2 regions of the Halothiobacillus diazotrophicus genome follow, and region 2 is predicted to be linked to the other one. Evidence: predicted binding sites of a transcription regulator. Region 2 holds the regulator's gene; the other holds the start of a gene.
The links. The regulator FliA, encoded in region 2, starts transcription of late flagellar genes. The targets are predictions, from matches to a motif close to GCTAAAGTTNNNNNNNNNNCNGCCGATA.

Region 1: the regulator FliA is predicted to act here: its motif matches at 2,343-2,370, upstream of A9404_RS07530 (methyl-accepting chemotaxis protein).

What each region holds. Positions count from the first base shown of each region.
Region 1 is NZ_CP016027.1:1,698,409-1,709,741, reverse strand. It holds gene aroB (3-dehydroquinate synthase) at 1-13, opposite strand, end outside; gene A9404_RS07545 (hypothetical protein) at 132-548, opposite strand; gene A9404_RS07540 (YcgL domain-containing protein) at 573-872, opposite strand; gene A9404_RS07535 (AmpG family muropeptide MFS transporter) at 991-2,238, shown strand; gene A9404_RS07530 (methyl-accepting chemotaxis protein) at 2,459-4,468, shown strand; gene A9404_RS07525 (DUF502 domain-containing protein) at 4,708-5,391, shown strand; gene aspS (aspartate--tRNA ligase) at 5,431-7,242, shown strand; gene dapD (2,3,4,5-tetrahydropyridine-2,6-dicarboxylate N-succinyltransferase) at 7,352-8,176, opposite strand; gene A9404_RS07510 (carbohydrate porin) at 8,305-9,519, opposite strand; gene dapC (succinyldiaminopimelate transaminase) at 9,582-10,787, opposite strand; gene A9404_RS07500 (VOC family protein) at 10,910-11,302, shown strand; gene A9404_RS07495 (RluA family pseudouridine synthase) at 11,318-11,333, opposite strand, start outside.
Region 2 is NZ_CP016027.1:847,389-858,721, forward strand. It holds gene A9404_RS03775 (chemotaxis protein CheW) at 1-373, opposite strand, end outside; gene A9404_RS03780 (ParA family protein) at 370-1,254, opposite strand; gene A9404_RS03785 (protein-glutamate methylesterase/protein-glutamine glutaminase) at 1,251-2,318, opposite strand; gene A9404_RS03790 (chemotaxis protein CheA) at 2,322-4,466, opposite strand; gene A9404_RS03795 (protein phosphatase CheZ) at 4,497-5,231, opposite strand; gene cheY (chemotaxis response regulator CheY) at 5,352-5,738, opposite strand; gene A9404_RS03805 (RNA polymerase sigma factor FliA) at 5,845-6,564, opposite strand; gene A9404_RS03810 (MinD/ParA family protein) at 6,565-7,398, opposite strand; gene flhF (flagellar biosynthesis protein FlhF) at 7,473-9,023, opposite strand; gene flhA (flagellar biosynthesis protein FlhA) at 9,080-11,209, opposite strand; gene flhB (flagellar biosynthesis protein FlhB) at 11,213-11,333, opposite strand, start outside.

The DNA.
Region 1 (11,333 bases), 850 kb from region 2:
GGTCTTCGGACATATTCAGCAACCTTAACGGAAGAAATCAAATCGGCGCGCCGGGACACCGTGCAACAAGGCGCGCAAGACGGAACTATATCAGGAAGCCCGCCACCCGGTGCACGGCCTGTGGTCACCGTTTATCGGGCGGGCGCGGGCATCCAGCCAGCCGAGCCATGGAGCAGTACCAGGCGGGTCTGATAGGGTTGCGTCTCGCCTGCCTTGAAATTGCCGAACCGCAAGGCCAGACCGATCTGGCCCACGGTACCGAGCATGTCCGAACCTGAGGCGGCGTGCTCCAGGGACTGGGCGAGTTGCTGCACGTTCTTCTTGAACAGCAGGGTGGCCTTGACGTCGACGATCCAGTTGGGTGTCTGTTCTGCCGCGTTCAATGCGTCGATGCTCTGGACAACCACGACCTGTCCGGATGGATCGATCTGATCCTGCAGAATCTGTCGGACGGCATCCTTGTCGGGGCCATTGTGAAAGCCGCAGGCTGCCAGCGTCATGATGGCGAGTGCGAGGAAGAGACGGGGCAGGTGGCGCAGAAGAGGCATGTTTCCTGTTCCTGGGGGTGTCGGTTAGGCGTCCGGGTTCGGGTCCTGTCCGCGGATACCGGCCTTCAGGTTGTCCCAGTGGGCCCAGTTCTCGTTGCCGGGGGGCATCTGAACGTGAAATCCGAATGCCTGGATATGTTTGCGGATGGTTGCCGTATCGCTGCGGGCGAGGCGGCGATCGGCGGAGAGATCGAGGGTCATGACGGCCTGCAGGGCGCCAAAGGGCGCAAGGATGGCGGGATCCAGCGTGTCCGGCTGAATATCCGTGGGGACGAACAGATACAAATCGGCTTTCTTGCTGCTTTTGTAAACGGTGCACTGCATGGCGTTCGGGTTTCTAAGATGACTCGTGATCGCTGAAGTGCCGCATTTTAGCGGAAATATCCCCCGGATTGCGTATTGACCATCGGCACCGCCTCGATTTATGCGAGGATGCGTGTTCATGAAGACATCTTGGTTATCCTCCCTGCGCGATATCCTCACTTCGCGCCGCGAACTGGCGGTCCTTTTTCTCGGCTTTTCCTCCGGGCTGCCGCTGCTGCTCAGTTCGGGTACCTTGCAGGCCTGGCTGGCCGTCAGTCAGATCAAAACCGAAACCATCGGATTGTTTGCGCTCGTGGGGCTCCCCTACACACTGAAGTTTCTCTGGGCGCCCCTGATCGACCGGTTCAGTGCGCGCTGGCTGGGACGCCGGCGCAGCTGGATGCTGCTGATGCAGCTCGCGATTGCCGGCGTGCTGTTGCTGATGGCCTTGACGGATCCCGAATCGCAGCTCTGGGGGCTTGCCTTGCTGGCGCTGCTGCTGGCGACTCTGTCCGCGACCCAGGACATTGCCATCGATGCTTGGCGAACCGATACGCTCACGGCCGAAGAGCGGGGGCTGGGCGCCGCAATTTTCGTGCTGGCCTACCGGATCGGCATGATCGTCGCGAACAGTGTGGCCCTGGTTGTCGCCCAGTATTTCGGCTGGCCGGTGACCTATTTCCTGATGGCGCTGCTGATGGGCGTCGGAATCCTTGCGACCCTGCTGGCTCCTGAGCGGGATACGGCGAGTCTGGCGCCGAAGAGTCTGGAGGAGGCGGTGGTGGGGCCCCTGCGTGAGTTCTTCCAGCGCAAGGACGTGTGGGCGCTCTTCGCACTCATCGTTCTTTACAAATTCGGCGATGCGTTCGCCAGTGCGCTTTCGACCACGTTCCTCATCCGTGGGGCGGGCTTTTCGCTGTCGCAGATCGGCGTGATCAACAACGGCCTGGGACTGTCGATCACGATCATCGGCGGACTCCTCGGTGGGGCGTGGATGGTCAAGCTGGGGCTGTATCGGTCGTTGATGTTGTTCGGCATCCTTCAGGCCGTGACCAATCTGGGCTATGCGCTGCTGGCGCTGGCACCGAGCCTGGGGTTGATGGTGCCCGTCATCGCGCTCGAGCATTTCACTGGCGGTCTGGGTACCGCCGCGTTCGTTGCCCTGCTGATGGCAGCTTGCGATGCCCGCTATTCCGCCACCCAGTTTGCGCTGCTGTCCGCACTGGCCAATCTGGGGCGCGTCTATATCGGCCCCTTGGCCGGTCTGACCGCAGCCTCGCTGGGTTGGCCGATCTTCTTCATCATTACGTTCCTCAGCGCGTTGCCGGGACTCTGGCTGTTGCATCGCCTGCGCCCCATGATTGATCGGTTGGATGCCCGGGATTGAGGGTTTTTCAGGTTCGAAATCGTTCGAGGAGATCAGCGAATGTGTGGTTTGACGCATGTGAAAGACGAAAATGCTGATCGGCGCGCCGCGCAGGGGCGTGGAGTGTTAAAGTTTTGATGCGGCAGGCCGATAGCCCCGCTAACAGATCGTGAGGACTGCCGGGGTAACGTGAGCGCAGGATCACGACGAAATGCCAAAACAAGAATAAGGAATCAGTCGGATGAGTAGTTGGATAGCTGGTTTTTCGATCGCCAAAAAGAACATGTTCGGTTATGGCTTGATCCTATTGCTGATGTTTTCGATGGCTGTGCTGACTTACTTCAATATGGGCCGCGTGCAGCAGGTGGCGGATGAGGTGATTTACCAGCGCCAGCCAGCGGCTTTTGCCGCAGACGCCATCCGCGTCCAGATCGAGCGGGCGATGGCCTCGGTGGGGTTGTATCTGCAAAGCAAGAGCGAGCGGGATCGCAAGGCGTTTGACGACGCCATCGCTGGGGTGGACTCGGCACAAGCCGAGCTCAAGAAGCACTCCGGCATGGGATATGCCGAACTGGACGAGCAGCTCAAGCACTTCGTTGCGGATGCGAATGAGGTGATGAAGGTGTCGTCCGACGACAAGCTCAACTTGCCCGCTATGGAATACGCCAACCAGTATGTGAATCCCAAGGCCATCCAGATATCCGGGTTGATGGGGACGTTGCTTAGTGCGGAAGCGGATGCCGAGCCCAGTCCTACGGCCAGCCGGCGCCCGCTGGTTCTGGAGATCGCCCGTGCGCGGGGGGAGTGGGGCGATGTCATGGCCGGTCTGCGTGGGTTCATGGCCTTCCGGAGTCCGGCCTTGGAGCATAATTTCGACCTGTATTCCGCCGAGGTGCTCAAGCGGATACAGGAGATCAACAAACAGTATGCCGGCTTGTTGACCTTCGAGCAGCAAGATGCCGTCGACCAGTTGTTGAAACTGTTGCCCGATTTCATCGATCAGGCGCAAAAGGCCTTCGCGATTCACAAGTCGGATAAATGGCGGATGGATGCCTATCTCGTCCGTACCAAGCTCGATCCGATGTTCAACCAGGTGGAAAAAACCGTCGAGGAGATCGTGCTGGCCGAACGGAGTCAGATCCACGCGCAATCGCAGACCCTCAATGCCACCATTTCGCAGACCATGCTCGGACAGGTGGGACTGGTGCTCCTGGGTATCGTGGTTGTCGGGATTCTGGCCATGCTGTCGATCCTCGGCGTTTCCTCGCCGCTGCGTCGTGTGGCCGAGCGGATGCGGGACATCGCGGAGGGGGAAGGCGATCTCACCAAACGACTCCCCGTGACGGGACGGGATGAAATTGCCGAGGTGAGCCAGGCATTCAACACCTTTGCCGAAACCGCCCACAACCTGGTGACCCAGGTCGTGGAAACCACGCGATCCCTGGCCGATTCGGCCAATCGTCTGACCGCCTCCTCGGAGCGGGGGCAGCAGGGTGCCCGCCGGCAGGCGCAGGATACGGATTCGCTGGTCACGGGGATGAGTCAGACCCTCGAAGCGGCTCAGGAGGTTGCTCAGAGCGCGGAAATGGCGAGTGGTTCGGTGCGCGAGGCCAATGACAAGCTGCACGAAGGGATGGGCAAGGTGGCGACGAGTACCCGTAGTGCCGAGCAATTGGACGCAGCGCTCCTGCGCGCTGAAGAAAAGATTCACCAGCTGTCGGTGCAGAGCCAGACCATCGGCAAGGTGCTGGATGTGATTCGTGGAATTGCGGATCAGACCAACCTCCTGGCGTTGAATGCCGCCATCGAGGCGGCGCGGGCCGGCGAGCAGGGGCGCGGATTTGCGGTGGTGGCGGAAGAGGTCCGCTCGCTTGCCACGCGCACCCAGGAATCCACCCGGGAGATTTCGGGCATCATCAGCCAGTTGCAGCATGGGGCCCATGATGCGGTCGAGGCCATGGGTGAAGGCCGTGGGGTTAGTCACGAAAGCCTCGACGCCATCACCGAGGCCAACGAAATGTTGACCATCATTGCCCAGTCGTTCGATCAATTGAGCGATATGAATGCCCGGATTGCGGCGGCGGCGGAGGAGCAGACGGCCGTCTCCAGCGGCATGAAGCAGAACATCGAGTCCATCAACGTGACTGCGGGCGAAACGGCCAAAGCGGCTGCCCAGACCGCCGAAGCCGGTTCGGACGTCTCTCGTCAGGCGTCCACGCTGGCCGAGCTGGTCCGCCAGTTCAAGATCTGATCGGGATGACGCCACGGATGTGGCGTACGGTTACCCCACAAGGCCCGGGTTTGCCGGGCCTTGTTACGTGACCTGCGGAAACGAGCGGCGGGGCAGATCGGTGCCCGATAGTCCCGATGGTTTATTGGGAGATGTGGCACACTATGCGTCCATGCGGATCGCGCGGCCCCTGGCGTCCGGGTTGACCACCCCGCCTTGACCGGATGCGATCGAGCGACCCTCAACAGAGCCACGAAATTATGAGCGAATCGACGAGCAAGGTATCCACCCTGCGCAAATGGCTGATGGCCGGAATTCTGGTCTGGGCCCCTCTCGCCATCACCTTCTGGGTGATCAATGCCGTGATCGGCTTCATGGATCAGACCATTCTGCTCTTGCCGCCGGACTATCGGCCCGAGCACCTGTTCGGCTTCAATGTGCCCGGCATGGGTGCGGTGCTCGCCGTGTTGGTGGTGTTGCTGACCGGGGCACTGGTCGCGAATTTTCTGGGGCGCAAGCTGGTGGCGATCGGCGAGTCGATACTGAACCGCATCCCCTTGGTCCGCAGCGTCTACTCAGCCGTCAAGCAGGTGATCGAGACCTTCGTTTCTCAGGATTCCCGCTCGTTCCGCAAGGTCGTCCTGGTCGAGTATCCGCGCCGGGATTGCTGGTCCCTCGCCTTTCTTGCCGGTGAGCCCGTCGGCGAGGTGCAGGAAAAAACGGCCCAGCATCTGATTACGGTGTTCGTGCCGACGGCACCCAATCCGACCTCCGGGTTTGTCATCATGGTACCCGAACAGGAGGTGATCGAGCTGGACATGACCGTTGAGGAGGGATTCCGCATGGTGATCTCCCTTGGGGTGGTGGTGCCGCGCGGCAATTCCCGGCCAGCACCTGAACCGTTGCCGCCCGATGCGCTCGAAAAACCCCCCATATCCGGCTAATATGCCGCCCTTTACCGAATCAATGCACGGACTTTGTCGATGAACACGCCGCAAAACCTTTCTCTGAACGCCCGAAGCCATACCTGTGGTCAGGTCGATCTGGCTGCGCTGGATCAAGAAATCACGCTGGTGGGCTGGGTCAATCGCCGCCGCGATCATGGCGGCGTCATTTTCGTGGATCTGCGCGACCGGGACGGCATGGTCCAGGTCGTGTTCGATCCAGATGACCTGACCGTGTTCGGCATGGCCGAAAGTCTGCGCAGCGAATTCGTCATCCGCGTGGTCGGCAAGGTCCGCCGGCGCCCGGCCGGGACGGAGAACCCGAATATCGTCAGTGGCCAGATCGAGGTCCTGGGCCTCGGGCTCAGCATCCTGAACCGTTCCGAGCCGCTGCCGTTCCAGCTCGACGACGAGCGCGTTGCCGAGGAGCATCGCCTGCGTCATCGCTATCTTGATCTGCGCCGCCCTGAAATGTTGGCCAAGTTGCGTCTGCGTCACCAGGTGACCCGCGCCATGCGCGAGTACCTCGACAATGCCGGGTTCATCGACGTGGAAACGCCGGTACTCACGCGTGCCACGCCCGAAGGCGCGCGGGATTACCTCGTCCCGTCGCGGACCCATCCCGGCGAGTTCTTCGCCCTGCCGCAGTCGCCCCAGCTCTTCAAGCAGCTGTTAATGGTGGCCGGCCTCGAGCGTTACTACCAGATCGTCAAATGTTTCCGTGACGAGGATCTGCGGGCCGATCGCCAGCCGGAATTCACTCAGCTCGACATCGAAACGAGCTTCATGGACGAACAGGAAGTGATGGCCCTGATCGAGGACATGATGCGCCATCTGTTTGCCCGCACGGTGGAGATCGCCTTGCCCGATCCGTTGCCGCGGCTGACCTGGGCGGAAGCCATGCGTCGCTTCGGTTCCGACAAGCCGGATCTGCGGATTCCGCTGGAACTCGTGGATGTCGCCGACCTGCTGGTCGACGTCGATTTCAAGGTCTTCTCCGGTCCCGCCACCGATCCGCGCGGACGCGTGGCGGCCCTGCGCGTGCCGAAAGGCAACGAATTGCCGCGCAGCGCCATCGACGAGTACACCAAGTACGTTTCGATCTTCGGCGCCAAGGGTCTGGCCTATATCAAGATCAACGATGCCGCCGCCGGCCGCGAGGGCCTGCAGTCGCCGATCCTCAAGTTCCTGACCGACGAGGCCATCGCCGGCATCATGGCGCGGACCGGCGCGGTAACGGGCGATCTCGTCTTCTTCGGCGCCGACAAGGCCAAGATCGTGAACGAGTCCCTCGGTGCCCTGCGCGTCAAGCTCGGCCATGATCTCGGCATCGTGGAAGCGGGCTTCCGGGCCCTCTGGGTGACCGAGTTCCCGATGTTCGAGTACGACGAGAAGGACGGCCGCTACTATGCGCTGCATCATCCCTTCACCGCGCCGAACCCGGAAGACATCGAGCAGCTGGGTTCCAACCCCGAAGCCGTGCGTTCCCGCGCCTACGACTTCGTGCTCAACGGGTACGAGCTGGGTGGCGGCTCGGTGCGTATCCACGACCAGGATCTGCAGAAACGGATTTTCGGTCTGCTGGGCATCTCGGCGGAAGAGGCCGAAGAGAAGTTCGGCTTCCTGCTCGATGCCCTCAAGTACGGTGCGCCGCCGATGGCGGGCGTCGCCTTCGGTCTGGATCGGGTCGTCATGCTGATGAGCGGCGCCACCTCGATCCGCGAAGTGATTGCCTTCCCCAAGACGCAGTCCGCGGCCTGTCCGCTCACCGATGCGCCGGGCGAAGTCGACGAGGCGCAACTGCGCGAACTGTCGATCCGCGTGCGCAAGCCGGTCGTCGAGAAGGAGTGACCGGCACGAACGATCCGAAACGGTCGTTCGGCAGAAAAAAAGCCCGCTTCGGCGGGCTTTTTCTTTGTGGTCCTACTCGACGCTTGGGGGCGTCGAGTGCGGCGACAGGTTAAATGTCGCGCAGCAGGGCGTTGATGCCGACCTTGCTGCGGGTCTTCTCGTCGACCTTCTTCACGATCACCGCGCAGTAGAGGCTGTACTTGCCGCACTTGGACGGCAGGTTGCCGGAAACGACGACCGAACCGGCCGGGACGCGGCCGTAATGGATTTCGCCCGTTTCGCGATCGTAGATCTTCGTGCTCTGGCCGATATAGACGCCCATGGAGATCACGGCACCTTCCTCGACGATCACGCCTTCGACGACTTCGGAGCGCGCGCCGATGAAGCAGTTGTCCTCGATGATGGTCGGGGCCGCCTGCAGGGGTTCGAGTACGCCGCCGATGCCGACACCGCCGGACAGGTGGACGTTCTTGCCGATCTGGGCACAGGAGCCGACCGTGGCCCAGGTGTCGACCATCGTGCCTTCATCGACGTAGGCACCGATGTTGACGTAGGACGGCATCAGCACCGCGCCCTTGGCCACGAAGCTGCCATGACGCGCGACGGCATTCGGCACGACGCGAATCCCCGATTCTTCGAAGCGGGCCTGATCCCAGTTGGCGAACTTGGTCGGCACCTTGTCGAAATAGCGCAGATCGCCGCTTTCGACCACCTTGTTGGGGTTGAGCCGGAAAGACAGCAGAACCGCCTTCTTCACCCATTCGTTGACGATCCAGTCGCCAACGCCCCGTCGGTCGGCCACGCGCAGGCTGCCACTGTCCAGCAGTTCGAGGACGGTGTTGACCGCCGCGCGGACGGTTTCCGGCGCCTGATTCGGCGTGATGTTCGCGCGATCCTCGAAGGCGACTTCGATGATGGCTTTGAGGCTGTTCAGATCAACGGCTTGATTCATGGTGTGTCGTTCCTGTTCGGCGAGTCGTAAAGATTATTGGTCGGGCATTCTAACAAGGGAACGCGGCGGCGGACAGAAAGCCGGCGTTCCCGGCGTTCATGCCCGGACGGTCATTCGAGGTGCAGGCGGAGCGTGGCGACCCAGGCGGCGGGCAGCGTGCCGGACGGGCGGTCGATGTATTGCAGGTCGGGCTGCAGGAAGACTCGATCGTTCACCCGGAAGATATACGCGATCTCGATCAGGCGCTCGTGTCGACCGCTTGGTTGAAAGCGCGCCTGCCCGACGCCGAGGGTCAGGAAATCGTCGGGACGACCCGCCAGCGGGCCCTGCCAGTTGACGCCGGCACCGAGGTAGCGGTCCAGGGTCAAGGCATCGGGTGTATCGCTATGCACGGTACTGGCCCGCACGAAACCGTCCAGGGCGGTGCCATCCCCGCTGAAGAGATTCTGTTCGCCGCTCAGATAGGCTCCTTGCAGATTCGGCCGGCCATATCCGCGCTTGCGCCACACGCCGATTTTCAGGGTACTGCCGTCCTGAGGCCGCCATTGGCCTTCGACGATGTTGAGCACGCCCTGGTTGAACGGTTGGGTCTGCTGATTGGTTTCCCCCTGCAGCAGACCGATCTTGAGGGTCAATGGCGCGAAACCGGTGGGTTTGGCTGCACCCGTGCCGTTGTCGACGGTAGCGACGAGACCGGTGCCGTTCAGTGGGAAGGTGGAGGCTGTGAAGTTGCCGGTCATCGCCGGATCGGGGCCGAAAGACCCGTTCAGGAGTTGTGCGGCATTGTCCGTCCCCGTGAATTCCGAATTGATGTCGAACATCCCGAGACGCGTGTTGATCCGCAACCCCGGCCGGGTCAGCCAGTTCTGCTGCCAGAATGCCGTATCGAGCAGAACCCGGCTTCGCGTGCCCTCGATATTGCTGCTGCCCAGGGTGTCGCCGATCAGATTGCCGTTGGCATGCCCTGCGCGGATGCCCATGACGGACAGGTTGAGCAGGGTGTCCGGCAATCCGAGATCATCCCCGCGCAGGGTGATGCCTCCGACCGCCACGCTGTTGAACGCGCTGCCCGTGCGGATGCCGCCTTTCAGGTTGCTGACGAGTTCGCTGTCCCAGTGCCCGTAGACCGAAAACATCTGGCTTTCGTCCAGGGGGGGCGGGTAGCTGGCCGCCGTCGGTGGTGTGGGTTCCGTGTCGACGGTTGGGGCGGGCGATATTTTGGGCGGGACGTCGTTCGTCGGGGCGTTATGGGCGAAAGTCGGACATGACGCCCCGAGCAACGTCAGACTGATCGCAAGGGGTTTGAACAAGGAGCGGGTATTCATGGATGGGAACCGATCATCAAAAGTAAACAGGGTTGCTGGCTGTCGTCGCGCAGCTTGAGTGCTCAACGCAGAAACGCCCGGATGCGCTCGGCCGCATCAATGCAGTCGGCCAGTTCGGCCACCAGGGCCATGCGTACGAAACCGGCGCCGGGATCGACGCCATCGACGATGCGGGACAGGTAGCGACCCGGCAGCGCCGTCACGTTCTGTTCGGCAAACAGTCCCCGGCAGAATTCGCGCTCGTCCCCGCCCACATTTGTCCAGAGGTAGAAGCCGGCATCGGGTCGTTGTACCGGCAGCACGGGCGCGAGAATGTCCAGCACGGCATCGAATTTTTGCCGGTAGTGGCGACGGTTTTCCTGAACATGCGCTTCATCGTTCCAGGCGGCAATGCTGGTCATCTGCACAGGCAGGGAGAGGGCGCAGCCCTGATAGGTGCGGTAGCGCAGATACTGCGCCAGAATCGTCGCGTCGCCGGCCACGAATCCGGAGCGCAGGCCGGGCAGATTCGAGCGCTTGGACAGGCTGTGGAACACGACGATCCGACGGAAATCGTTCCGACCCAGTTCGTGGGCGATTTCGAGCAGGCCCGCCGGGGCTTCGCCTCGATCGTCGAAGATTTCCGAATAGCATTCGTCGGCGGCGATCAGCACGTCGTGTCGATCGGCCAGCGCCAGCAGAGTTTGATAGCGCGATCGATCGATGACCGCCCCGCTGGGGTTGCCGGGCGAGCAAACGTAGATCAGCTGCGCGCGCGCCCAGATTTCTTCCGGGATGGCGGCGAAGTCGGGCAGGAAGCCGTTTGCCGCATCCGTCGGGTAGTAATAGGGCTCGGCGCCTGCCAGGAACGCGGCGCCCTCGTAGATCTGGTAGAACGGATTGGGCATCAGCACCAGCGGTCGTGGCGCCGACGGATCGTCCGGTCTGGCAATCACGGCCTGTGCAAAGGAGAATAGCGCCTCCCGGGTGCCGGCTACCGGCAATACCTGCCGGTCGGGGTCCATCTGACCGGCGTCCAGTCGGAAACGACGGGTCAGCCAGTCGGCGATGGCGACGCGGAGGCTGCGTTCGCCCCGGGTGAGCGGGTAGCGTGCCAGTCCATCCAGGGATTGGGCCATGGTGCTCATGGCCACGGCAGGCGGCTCGTGCTGGGGTTCGCCAATGGACAGGGCAATGTGCTTTGCCATTGTCGCGGGCGTGATGCCGGCCTTGAGTTCGGCCAGTTTTTCGAAGGGATAGGGGTACAGGCGGGCGAGATCGGGATTCATGGAAAGGTCTTGTCGGCTCGATGAACAACGCCCGCTAGTATACGTGAATGGGCGCCCGTTCAGGACGACATGGCGTACCCTGCGCGCGGCGATGGTTTAGGAAATTGAGGGGTGATGGGGCGATGGATGAGGTGAGGAATGGGGCCATTCTGGGCGTGGATCACGTCAGCGTCGTGGTGTCAGACGCGCAGGCTTCGGCGGCGTTCTATCGGCAGGTGCTGGGATTGGCGGACGCGGATCGTCCGGATCTCGGCTTTCCGGGGGCCTGGCTGCGACTTTCCGGCACGATCACCTTGCACTTGCTCGAACTGCCCAACCCCGATCCCGCCACCGGTCGTCCGGAACATGGCGGTCGGGATCGTCACGTCGCGTTGCGCGTGGCGGATACCGCTCCGTTCATTGCGCGGCTCGACGCTCTGAGTTGGCCGTATACGCGGTCGAAATCCGGACGCGATGCCGTATTTTTCCGCGATCCCGACGGCAATGCCCTGGAGCTCGTCGGGCTGGCAGCTTGAGGGTGATGGGCGATTTCAGAATGGTGCCGGG
Region 2 (11,333 bases):
GCGCTTCCACCGAGGATTGGGGCTCGGCATTCAGCATCGGCAGATCCGTCGCCTCTTCGTCGGCGTCTTCGGGCAGATCCAGATTCAACGTATCTACCGGAGCGTCGAATCGATCAGTAGACCTTGGCTCTTGGTGCTCGGACAGGATGGCGGCACCGGTTCGCTCGACATCATCAACCGACGAACGGGTCACGATAGCAAGGCCGACCGGATTGGTTTTTCGAAGGAATGGATCCACCGCGGAGGGTGTGGCCGTCATTGCGGTATCGCCGAGATCATTCAGCAATCCGGCCAGGTAGTCGTCAATGGCCGCGTCCTGCTCTACCAGAAAGTGCAGGGACTCCTCTCCGGAAGCATGGTGAAAGGATTTCATCGCAGAATCTCCTCAACGACTCGGGAGCGGGTACTGCCGAGCACCTGGCTATCAGCATGGTCATCCAGTTCCTGACCGCCCGCAGCAGGCTTGGACATGTTTTCGCTCTGGCGCTGATGCGGAAGCAGCCAGTCCAGCAACGCGGCATAGGCGTGACTGCCCCGGCTTTCCGGCTGAAGGAACGACAGCGGCTTACCAAGGCGACTCGCTTCGCGAAACAAAGTGTCGATTGGGATGACATCGGTCCATACCGTGCCGAAATACTGATCTCTCAGCGTTTGCAGGGTATCGCGGGAGGCACGCGTCCGCTGATCGTACATGGTCGGCACAATCAGATACTCGAGGCGGAACTTCCGCGAGCGCTGCACCATGGTCAGGGTGCGCAACATCCGCTCCAGCCCCTTGAGGGCGAGGAATTCTGTCTGAACCGGAATCAACAGAAAGTGCGCCGCGGCGAGCGCATTGACCATGGTGACGCCCAGAATCGGCGGGCAGTCGATAATGACGGCATCGAACTGGTCGGTCAGGGTTGACAGGGCTCGCTTCAATACAAGCCCCATACCGTCCTGCTTGCCCAACTGCCGATCGAGCGTCGCCAGCGCCGTTGAGGCGGGCATCAGGCTGATGGATTCAAACGCCGTCGGATGAATGATCCGCATCGGGTTCAGAACCCGCCCCTCGGAGGCCGCCTTGAACAGGGAATACACGCTGGCCCCGGGCGCATCCGGTTCCATACCGAAATAGGTGGTCATGGAACCATGGGGATCGATGTCGATGAGCAGCACGCGCTGTCCACGCTGCGCGAGATGCCCCGCCAGGGTCACGCTGGTCGTGGTCTTCCCCACGCCCCCTTTCTGATTGGCTACTGCCCAAATGTTCATCGTACACACCTCGCAATCGCTGGACCGATATTCTGCAAGGGAAGGACCGCCTCGACGAGTCCTGCCTTTGCCACAGCCGCCGGCATTCCGTAAATCACACTCGTGGCTTGATCCTGAGCCCAGATATGACCGCCCGCACCGCGAACTTCCTGAGCACCGATCATGCCATCATCTCCCATGCCCGTCAGAATCACCCCAAGCATATCGCCACCCAGCGTTCGAACCAGCGACTGCAGCATGATGTTCACGCTTGGGCGAAAATGCTCGCTGGGCTGCGGCTCGCGCAGCACGAAGAACAACGCCGGACCCCGTTGGACAACCTCCCCGTGCTTTCCCCCAGGGATAATGTACGCGGTCCCCGGTTCAAGCTTGACCCCATCGCCCGCCTCCACGACGGTGATCGCCACATTCTCGTTCAATCGGCTCGCAAACGGTTGCGTAAAGGCTGCCGGCATGTGCTGAGCCACCATGATCGGCACCGGGAAGTCGGCGGGAATTCCCTGGAGCACGACCTGCAGGGCCGCCGGTCCCCCGGTGGAGGACCCGATGGCGACAATCCCCCGCCGACTGACGATACCGCGTTCCGCACCACCGGAAACCGGCACGAGACTGGCATCCGGAACAAACCGTGTCGCCGGGAGGGTCGTATGGACCCGGCACTTCGCACGCGCAGCCAACATGCGCAAACGCGCTGGCAACAGGAACCGCCCGCCTTCACCGAATGCCTCCTTCATATCCGCCGAACTCTTCGCAAAGAAGTCCATCGCCCCGGCATCAAGCGCTTCAAGCGTCGCTTCGGCACCGGCGCGGGTAAGCGAGGAAAGCATCATGATTGCCGTCGGGCAGCGCTTCATGATCTCCCGTACCGCCGAAATACCATCCATGACCGGCATCTCGACATCCATCGTGATCAGATCGGGTTTCAGCTGGCAGGCCTTGAGAATGGCATCACGCCCATTCACTGCCTCGCCAATAATTGAAAAACGATCGTCTTTTCCTATCAGATCCCTCAAAGCACGCCGAAAAAATACCGAGTCATCGACGATCAACACTCCAATCGTCATGATCTAGGCAACGACCTTTAGTTTGGGTTTATAACGTTGACTGATGTTGCGACGCATCAGTCCGGGCAAATCGAGAATCAGCGCGATATGGCCATCGCCGGTGATCGTGGCGCCGGCAAAGCCACCGACGTTGTGCAGCAACTCGCCCAGCGGCTTGATCACGACCTCTTCCTGACCGATGACCGAATCCACGACAAGCGCAATCAGTTGCGCGCCGACCTGAACCATGACGACCAGGTCGCTGGTTGCCCGGGACGTGACTGTTTCGCCCGGCAGAGCCAACCAGTGATTCAGGCGATACAACGGCAAGGCACGATCGCGCACGATGATCGTGGCCTGTCCGTCCACCACGTTGATCTCCTTGTCCGCCATTTCGAAGATCTCGCTGACGATACCCAGCGGAATCGCATACTTGCGGCCACTGACGACGACCATGAGCGTCGGCAAGATGGCCAGTGTCAATGGCACCTTGATATTGATGGTGGTACCGACACCGAGCACGGAGTCGATACTGATCAGACCGGATAGCCGAGTAATGGCCGTTTTCACCACATCCATTCCGACGCCGCGGCCGGAGATATCGGAAATCTGCTCCTTCGTCGAGAAGCCCGGCAAGAGAATGAGCTCGAAGCACTCCTGTTCGGTCAAACGAGATGCAGCATCTTCTGTCAGCAACCCCTTCTCGATTGATTTTCGACGCAGTACCTCCGCATCCATACCGGCACCGTCATCACTGATCGAGAGACGGATGTGATCCCCCTCCTGAGCGGCTGACAGGATCACCGTTCCCTGAGCAGGCTTACCGCTTGCAATGCGCACATCAGGCATTTCGATCCCGTGATCGACCGAGTTACGCACCAGGTGGATCAGCGGATCAGCCAATGCTTCCACCAGATTTTTGTCCAGATCGGTTTCCTCACCTTCCAGGACAAGCTCGACCTCCTTGCCCAACATCCGCGCCGTGTCGCGGACAACGCGCGGGAAACGACCGAATACTTTCTTGACCGGCTGCATGCGCGTTTTCATCACCGCACCCTGCAGGTCGGAAGTCACCATATCCAGGGTTGCGATGACCTGGGTGACCTCCTCGTTCTCGAAACTCAGCTTGAGCGTATTCATGCGGTTGCGCACCAGCACGAGCTCACCAACCAGATTCATGATGAAATCCAGTCGTTCGGTGTCGACCCGAACGGTAGTCTCGCCCTTGGCACTCTCGCCTGCAGCCACGGCTGCGGTCTTCGGCTTATCCATGGCTGGCGGCACGGCCTGATTGGTCTCAGCCGGTTTTGCGGCGGGCTTCTCTACTGTTTCAGCCGCCGGTTTGACCGGTTTCGCTACCGGTGTTGCCTCTGGCGGCGCAGACTGAGCTTTGGGCGGAGCCGCTGTCGGGCCCTGGCCCTTGCCATACAAGGCGTCAAGCACCCGCTCGAACTCTTCGTCGGTAATGTCTTCGCTGGCGCCTTGGGCAATATCGGCCGGGATCTGGGGCTCTGGGGCCGCCGTGGCAATTTGTGGCTTGAACGTTCCCTTGCCATGCAACTGGTCCAGCAGGCTCTCGAACTCCTCATCCGTGATGAGATCGCTGGTCTCTGATGAGGCATCGCTCGATGATGCAGCAGGCGCCTGCGCCTTCTCGGCCGCATCAAGGTCGCTCAGCATCTTTTCGAATTCATCATCGACCGAGTTTTCCGCGACGGGCGCGGCAGGTTCGGGTGCCGGAGCTTCCGGTGCGGCGGGGGCTGATGCAGGCGCTGCGGATTGGGATGTAGCGAGCAACTCGATTTCCTTGAGAAACTCGGGCCCGACGGACGGCGGAAGCTGGCCGGCACGCAATGAGTCGAACATGCCTTTGAGTGCATCCAGCACCCGCAACATGACATCCATCAATGCTGGCGTGACCGTCAATTCGCCATTGCGCAGCAGATTGAAGGTGTCCTCTGCCCGGTGGCAGACTTCGACGAGTGGCAACACCTCGAGAAAGCCCGCCCCGCCCTTGATGGTATGAAAGGCACGGAAAATGGCATTCAGCAGGTTCTTGTCCGAAGGCGCCTGCTCCAAACCGATCAGCTGGGTATCGAGCGCATCCAGCAGCTCACCGGCTTCAATCAAAAAATCCTGCAGCAATTCGTTATCGGGTTCAAATGCCATGTTGTTATCCTCTTTTTTCAACCGCGCAGATCAAAACCCCAAACTGGCCAGCAGATCGTCCACATCGTCTTGCGATTTGGCGACATCGGACCCACCGCCCGGCATCTGTGGTCCTACCCCCTGTTTAAGATCCTCTTGCGTGGTTGTATCTTTGGCGCGCGTCTCCGGTACACCTGTCACACGCAGCAATCCCACCAGTTTTTTCTCAAGCTGTTCCAACAGATCGATCACGCGCATCAGCATCTGACCGGACAGATCCTGGAACTCCTGAGCCATCATCACTTCATTCAGCTGGGTCTTCAGAATCTCGCCATTCTTGAGAATGGACTCCAGATACTCAGACACGGTGCTGACAACAGTAACCAGTCGTGTGTTATCGGCTTCATCGCCTGCAACTTGAGCCAGCTGTTTGCGAAGCCGCAGCGAACGCTCCGTCAGGCGATCCGCAATCGGCTGCGCCGCCTCGACCACTGTGAGGGTACGATTTGCTGCCTGCTCCGTCAGGGTGATCACGTAACGGAGCCGATCCCGCGCGTCGGGCATGTCTGCCTTGGTGAGATCGTTCAGACGCTCGTCTTCCGCAAAGGTCATGAGCGCCTCATGGACTTCGCGGGTCATTCGTCCGACTTCCTCGAACACGGTGCTTCGTTGATTCGCGGCCAACGCGGCAATGCAACGGCTGATTTCCGATTCGTCGTCAGCCTCCAGGGCAGCTACCAGCGCCTGGGCATTGGCTAGATTGGCGGCTCTTTGTGCGTTGTCCATTCAATTCGGTCCTGATTTCTTGATTGTTCTGGAGGTTACTGTGCCAATTATTTCTGGCTTTCGTTTGGCAGACGCTTTGCCCGAAATGAGGCAGACGGACAAGAGCGAGCAAATACGCCGCTAGGCGCTCGTCCGCTCGAAGATCTTGTCGATCTTTTCCTTGAGCGTCGGTCCGTTGAACGGCTTGACGACGTAGCCGTTCACGCCGGCCTGGGCCGCCATGATGATCTGCTCCCGCTTGGCTTCGGCAGTCACCATCAAAACCGGAAGGTGGGCTAACGCGGGATCGGCACGCACCGCCTTCAGCAGGTCGATACCAGTCATGCCGGGCATGTTCCAATCGGTCACGAGGAAATCGAAATTGCCCTGCTTGAGCATTGGCAATGCCGTTGCGCCATCATCGGCTTCCTCAATGTTTGTGAAGCCCAACTCCTTGAGGAGATTTTTGACGATCCGCCGCATGGTGGAGAAGTCGTCGACCACAAGGATTTTCATGTTCCGATCCATCTTTTTGCCTCTAATAATCGGTAATTAGCATGCTGCCCCGCAGCGGTTTAAAGTTGATTATCGGCCATCTGGGCCAATTGTTTAATTATATTGGTTAAGCCGTCGATCAACGCCAATCCTTCAATGAGGCTTTCAGACGAAGAATTGCCTTGTTCTGGATTTGGCAAACCCGTGATTCGGACACACCAATCACCGCACCGATCTCCTTCTGATTCATTTCTTCAACGTAATACAGCGACATGACGAGTCGCTCCCGTTCCGGCAAGGCCGCAATGTGCTCGGCCAGCGCCTCGTGAAAACGCTCATTGGTCAAATGGGTGTCGGGTTGATCCGAATGGTCCGGTACATCCAGCGTTTCATCCTGCTCGTCGCCCATGTGATCGAGGGGGGTCAGGCGTACCTGTATCGAATCGTTCAACGCGGAAAAATACTCGTCGAGGGTAATACCCAGAAGATCGCAGACCTCCTGGTCCTTGGCCTCTCGCCCTGTACTGGATTCGATTTCGTGAATGGCCGAAGCGATTTCCCGGTGGCGGCGATGTACCGAACGCGGTGCCCAGTCATTGCGTCGCACCTCATCGAGCATCGCCCCCCGAATCCGGATTCCGGCATAGGTTTCGAACGAGGCGCCCTGGCTTGCGTCGTAGAGACGGGCCGCCTCCAGCAAACCGATCATGCCTGCCTGGATCAGGTCCTCTGCCTGGATATGATCCGGCAGACGATTCATGAGGTGAAATGCGATGCGTTTGACCAGTTGCGCATGTTCCGCCACTACGGACTCGGCCCCGCCGGTGCGAACGTGGGTATACATGGCGCGAACGTTCATTTACAACACTTCCATATCGGGTTCGGATTGCTGGACCAGTCGCTCGATGAAGAACTGCAGATGCCCCGCTACGCCCTTGGGAGCAGGCCAGCGGCCGATCTGGTCGGCAATCTCGAAGAAGGCGCGGGACGAACGGGAACTGCTGAAGGTCTGAACGACGGTTTTCTGGCGCTGGATCGCGCGACGCAGATAGTCGTCGAACGGCACCGAGCCCAAATGGATCAAGGTGACGTCCAGGAACCGGCCGGCAGCCATATTCAGTTTTTCGAACAATCTTCGTCCTTCGCCCGCGTCCCGGACCATATTCGCCACCACCTGAAAACGCTGAACGCCATGATCGCGCGAAAGAACCTTGATCATGGCGTAGGCATCCGTGATGGAAGCTGGCTCATCGCAGACCACGACGATCACGTCGCTGGCGGCCTGCGAGAAACGAACCACAGAATCGGCAATGCCCGCCGCCGTGTCAACCACCATCACGTCCACCGGGCGCTGGAGGGCGCCGAAGGCGTGGATCAGGCCGGTGTTTTCGGCCGCGCTCAATTCCGCCATATGCTTGATGCCGCTCGCGGCAGGCAGGACACCAACGCCCTCGGGACCTTCAATCAGGATGTCGTCGAGACTGGCCTCGCCCGCCAGCACGTGGCTGAGGTTCTTGTGCGATTTCAGCCCCAGAAGGACATCGACGTTGCCAAGGCCAAGATCCGCATCCATCATGAGGACGCGCGCACCCCGCCGGGCGAGTGCGACGGACAGATTGACCGAAACATTGGTCTTGCCGACGCCGCCCTTGCCACTGGTTACCGCGATGACCCGGACTGGATTGTTCTGCATGACGCTAATTCTGCCTGAAGTTGACCATCTTTAACACGACGTGGCACCCGAGTTCGCGGCTGGCGATCCTGCAATCACGCCCTCATCTGCCGTACCGGGGCAAACTCAGGCTCTTCATCCTCGGCCTCGTTCTGCCCGAGCTCGATCGCCTGCGTAATCAGATCCGCGCCCGTGGGATACCAGAGGTCCTCTGGAACGCGCTGTCCGGTACCGGTGCAACATAAGGGCAATCCACTCTGAACCAACGCCGCCAGCGCACTGCCGAGAGAAAGCGTTTCATCGAGTTTAGTCAAAATCATGCCGGCCAGCGGTACCGCCTTGAACCGGGTGATCGCATCCTGCATGGCGCTATATTGCGCCTGGGCCGAAAGCACCAGCAGGAGCTTCAGTCGGCGATCGATGGCCGGCATCTTCTTGAGCAGGTCCATCATCTGGAAATCCCGAGGCGACATGCCTGCCGTATCGATCAGCACGAGATGTCGATCAGCGACCGCCGGAAGCAGTTCTGCCAGGTGCTGCTCGTCCCGCGCAACATGCAGCGGAATGTTCAGGATACGGGCATAGTTGCGCAATTGCTCCTGGGCCCCGATCCGAAAGCGATCCGTGGTGATCAGAGCAATCGAATCGCGGCCGTGAGCCAGTACCGCCTGGGCGGCCAACTTGGCCAGCGTCGTCGTCTTGCCGACGCCGGTCGGGCCGACGAACGCATAGATGCCGCCGCTCTGCACAAGATCGCTATTCGGAATGCTGATCTGCTCGCCGATCGCCCGTAGTGCGGCCGTGAGCGGACGATCCGGTTCGCTGCGCACGGCACTTTCGGCAAAAGCCCGCGCCAACTTCTGCGGCAAACCGAGGCTATGGAGGCGCTCCCGCGTTTCCAGCTCGAGTGGATGGGCCGCGCTATACCGATGCCACTCCATGACGGAAAGCTGGCGTTCGAATAACTCGCGAAGCTGACCGATCTCCTGATGCAACTCCCCCAGCGCATCCCCGTCGATCGAACGATCCATCCAGGACTGTGTCGTCGACGCCCGAGGCACTGCGACACGGGGCTTCGCTTCCGGCTTGATCGGACGACGTTGCTGAACCGGTTCCGCGTTCAGTTCGGCCAAAGCCTCGGCAAAAGCGGACCGATGACCTTGCGCCAGCCCGGGAACCTCCTGCGCCAGCCCGGAAATCTGGTGAGACCGGTTCTCGGTATTCTCGGCGACACCTGACATTGTGCTCGCGTTAGCCGGGATGCTGGCAGCGGCCCTCTGTTCATGGGTCAGGTGTTCACGCGCCGCCTGCTCGCGGGCAGCGAGCATCTCCGCTGTGGTCTGGAAGGGGGAATGGCCTGCGCCGCCCGTCTCATCCAAAGCCGTCTTGGGCACGGAGGCAGGCGCATCAGCCGGCGTCCGGCCTGGTTCCTGGTGTTTCGAATCGGACAGGCCGGCCACACGATGCGGCGACTGGCGACCGGCCGTCAGACGAACCGCCTGCTCGTCAAAATCGATGGCCGCCACCAATTCGACGCCCTCGGGACAGGCCCGGTTGGAGAGAATCACCGCCTCGTCGCCAAATAATTGGCGAACCTGGCTCATCGCTTCCCGCATATCGCTCGCAATAATTCGCTTGATCTTCATACCCTGCCCTCGTCATCCGAAGCACATGCTGTCTTTGTCTCTGACCGCGACACGGCTCACGCCATGCTGCGTTGATTGCCGACACTGGCAACCACCTTGATATCCTTGTTGTCCGGTACTTCGTTGTAGCTCAATACATGCAGCTGGCGAATCGAGTACCGAACCATCCGAGCCAACCAGCTGCGGATTTGCGGGGCTACCAGCAGGATGGCGGGCAGCCCGGCCTGCTCCTGCTTTTCGGCGGCGTCCCGCAAGGACTGATGCAACCGCTCGGCCAACCCCGGCTCGATGCCCGGTGTCGACTGGCCGGCTTCCGCCCCGCGCTGGGTAGAACCAAGCAAGAGTTGTTCCAACTGTGGATCCAGCGTAATGACCGGCAGGCTGGGGGTCAGCCCGTTGATGTGCTGAACGATCATTCGACCCAGGGCGATACGGACGACCTCGGTCAGCTGGTTCACATCCTGGGTATGCTGACCGTGCCGCGCGAGCGTCTCGGCAATCGTGCGGATATCCCGGATCGGGAGGCGCTCCTCAAGCAGATTGCGCAGAACCTGGACAATAACGCTCATGGCGAGCGTCTTGGGCACCAGATCCTCGACCAGTTTCGGCGCCCCTTCCTTCAGGGTATCGAGTAGCTGCTGCGCCTCTTCGTAACCGAACAGGTCCGCCGCGTTCTCCGTGAGAATCTGCGAGAGATGCGTGGCGATGACCGTGGCGGGATCCACCACGGTATACCCCAGGGCCTGCGCGTGTTCGCGGGTATTGCGCTCGATCCAGTATGCTTCGAGCCCGAAAGCGGGATCTTTCGTCTTGACGCCCTGCAACGGTCCGGAAACCTGGCCGGGGTTGATGGCCATGTCCCGGTCCGCAAAAATATCGGCCATCCCCATGGGGACGCCATTCAGGCTGATCCGGTACTCGCCCGGCTTGAGATCCAGGTTGTCCCGGATATGCACGGGAGAGACCAGAAACCCGAGATCCTGGGAAATTTTCTTGCGGACGCCCTTGATGCGCGGCATGAGTTGCCCCCCCTGGTTCCGATCCACCAAGGGAATCAGGCCATAACCGACCTCCAGCCCGATGACATCGACCGGCGGAACATCGTCCCAGGTCAGTTCCTTCAGTTCGGGTTTCTTGTCCGCCGGCGCCTGTTCGGCCTGCTCGGCGGCCTGGACCTGCTCCTGATTCTTGCGGGCGATGAGATAAGCACCGGCCCCCGCGAGTGCGGCAAGCGTCAAAAAGGCGACGTTCGGCATGCCGGGCACCACACCCAGACCCGCCATCAGACCGGCGGCGACCCCCAGTACGCGAGGATCGGAAAACATCTGGGTCTGGACCTGCTTGCCCATGTCCTGGGATGAGGCGACCCGAGTGACGATGATCGCTGTCGCCGTGGAGATCAGCAGGGAGGGAATGGTCGCGACCAGTCCGTCACCGATGGTCAGCAGTACGTAGGTCTGGGCCGCCTGACCGAACGGCAGACCGTGCTGCAGCACCCCGATCAACAGACCGCCCAGCACGTTGATCAGCACGATCAGAATGCCGGCAACCGCATCGCCGCGCACGAACTTGCTGGCACCGTCCATGGACCCGTAGAAGTCCGCTTCGGCGGCCACTTCCTCGCGCCGCAGCTTCGCCTGCTCCTGATTGATGATGCCGGCGTTCAAGTCGGCGTCGATGGCCATCTGTTTGCCGGGCAAGGCATCCAGGGTAAAACGGGCGGAGACTTCCGACACCCGGCCGGCACCCTTGGTGACCACCACGAAGTTGATCAGCATGAGGATCATGAACACCACGATACCGACCGCATAATTGCCGCCGATCACGAACTCGCCGAAGGAATTGATCACATGACCGGCAGCGCCCGGCCCCTCCTGACCGTGCAGCAGCACAACCCGGGTCGAGGCCACGTTCAAGGCCAGGCGCAGCAGGGTCGCCATCAGGATCACGGTGGGGAACACCGCGAAATCCAGCGGGCGCATCACGTAGATCGTCACCATGAGAATCACGAGCGACAGCGTGATGTTGAAGGTGAACAAGACATCGAGGGCCAGCGGCGGCAAGGGCACGATCACCATCGCGAGCAACATCACGATGATCAGCGGCGGCCCGATGCCCTGCCCCCGGTAGGCACGGACGCCTTTGCCGATGCCGCGCCAATCCAATGTATCGAGGAAAGCCTTCATATTTTAAGAGTCCTTGTTTTTCACGGGCCTGCCGTCGCTACCGACCTGCAGGTCTGCGGGCACGTCGGGCGAAGGACGCTCGACGCCACCGGGGTTGGCGCTCAGCTGGAAGATATAGGCCAGC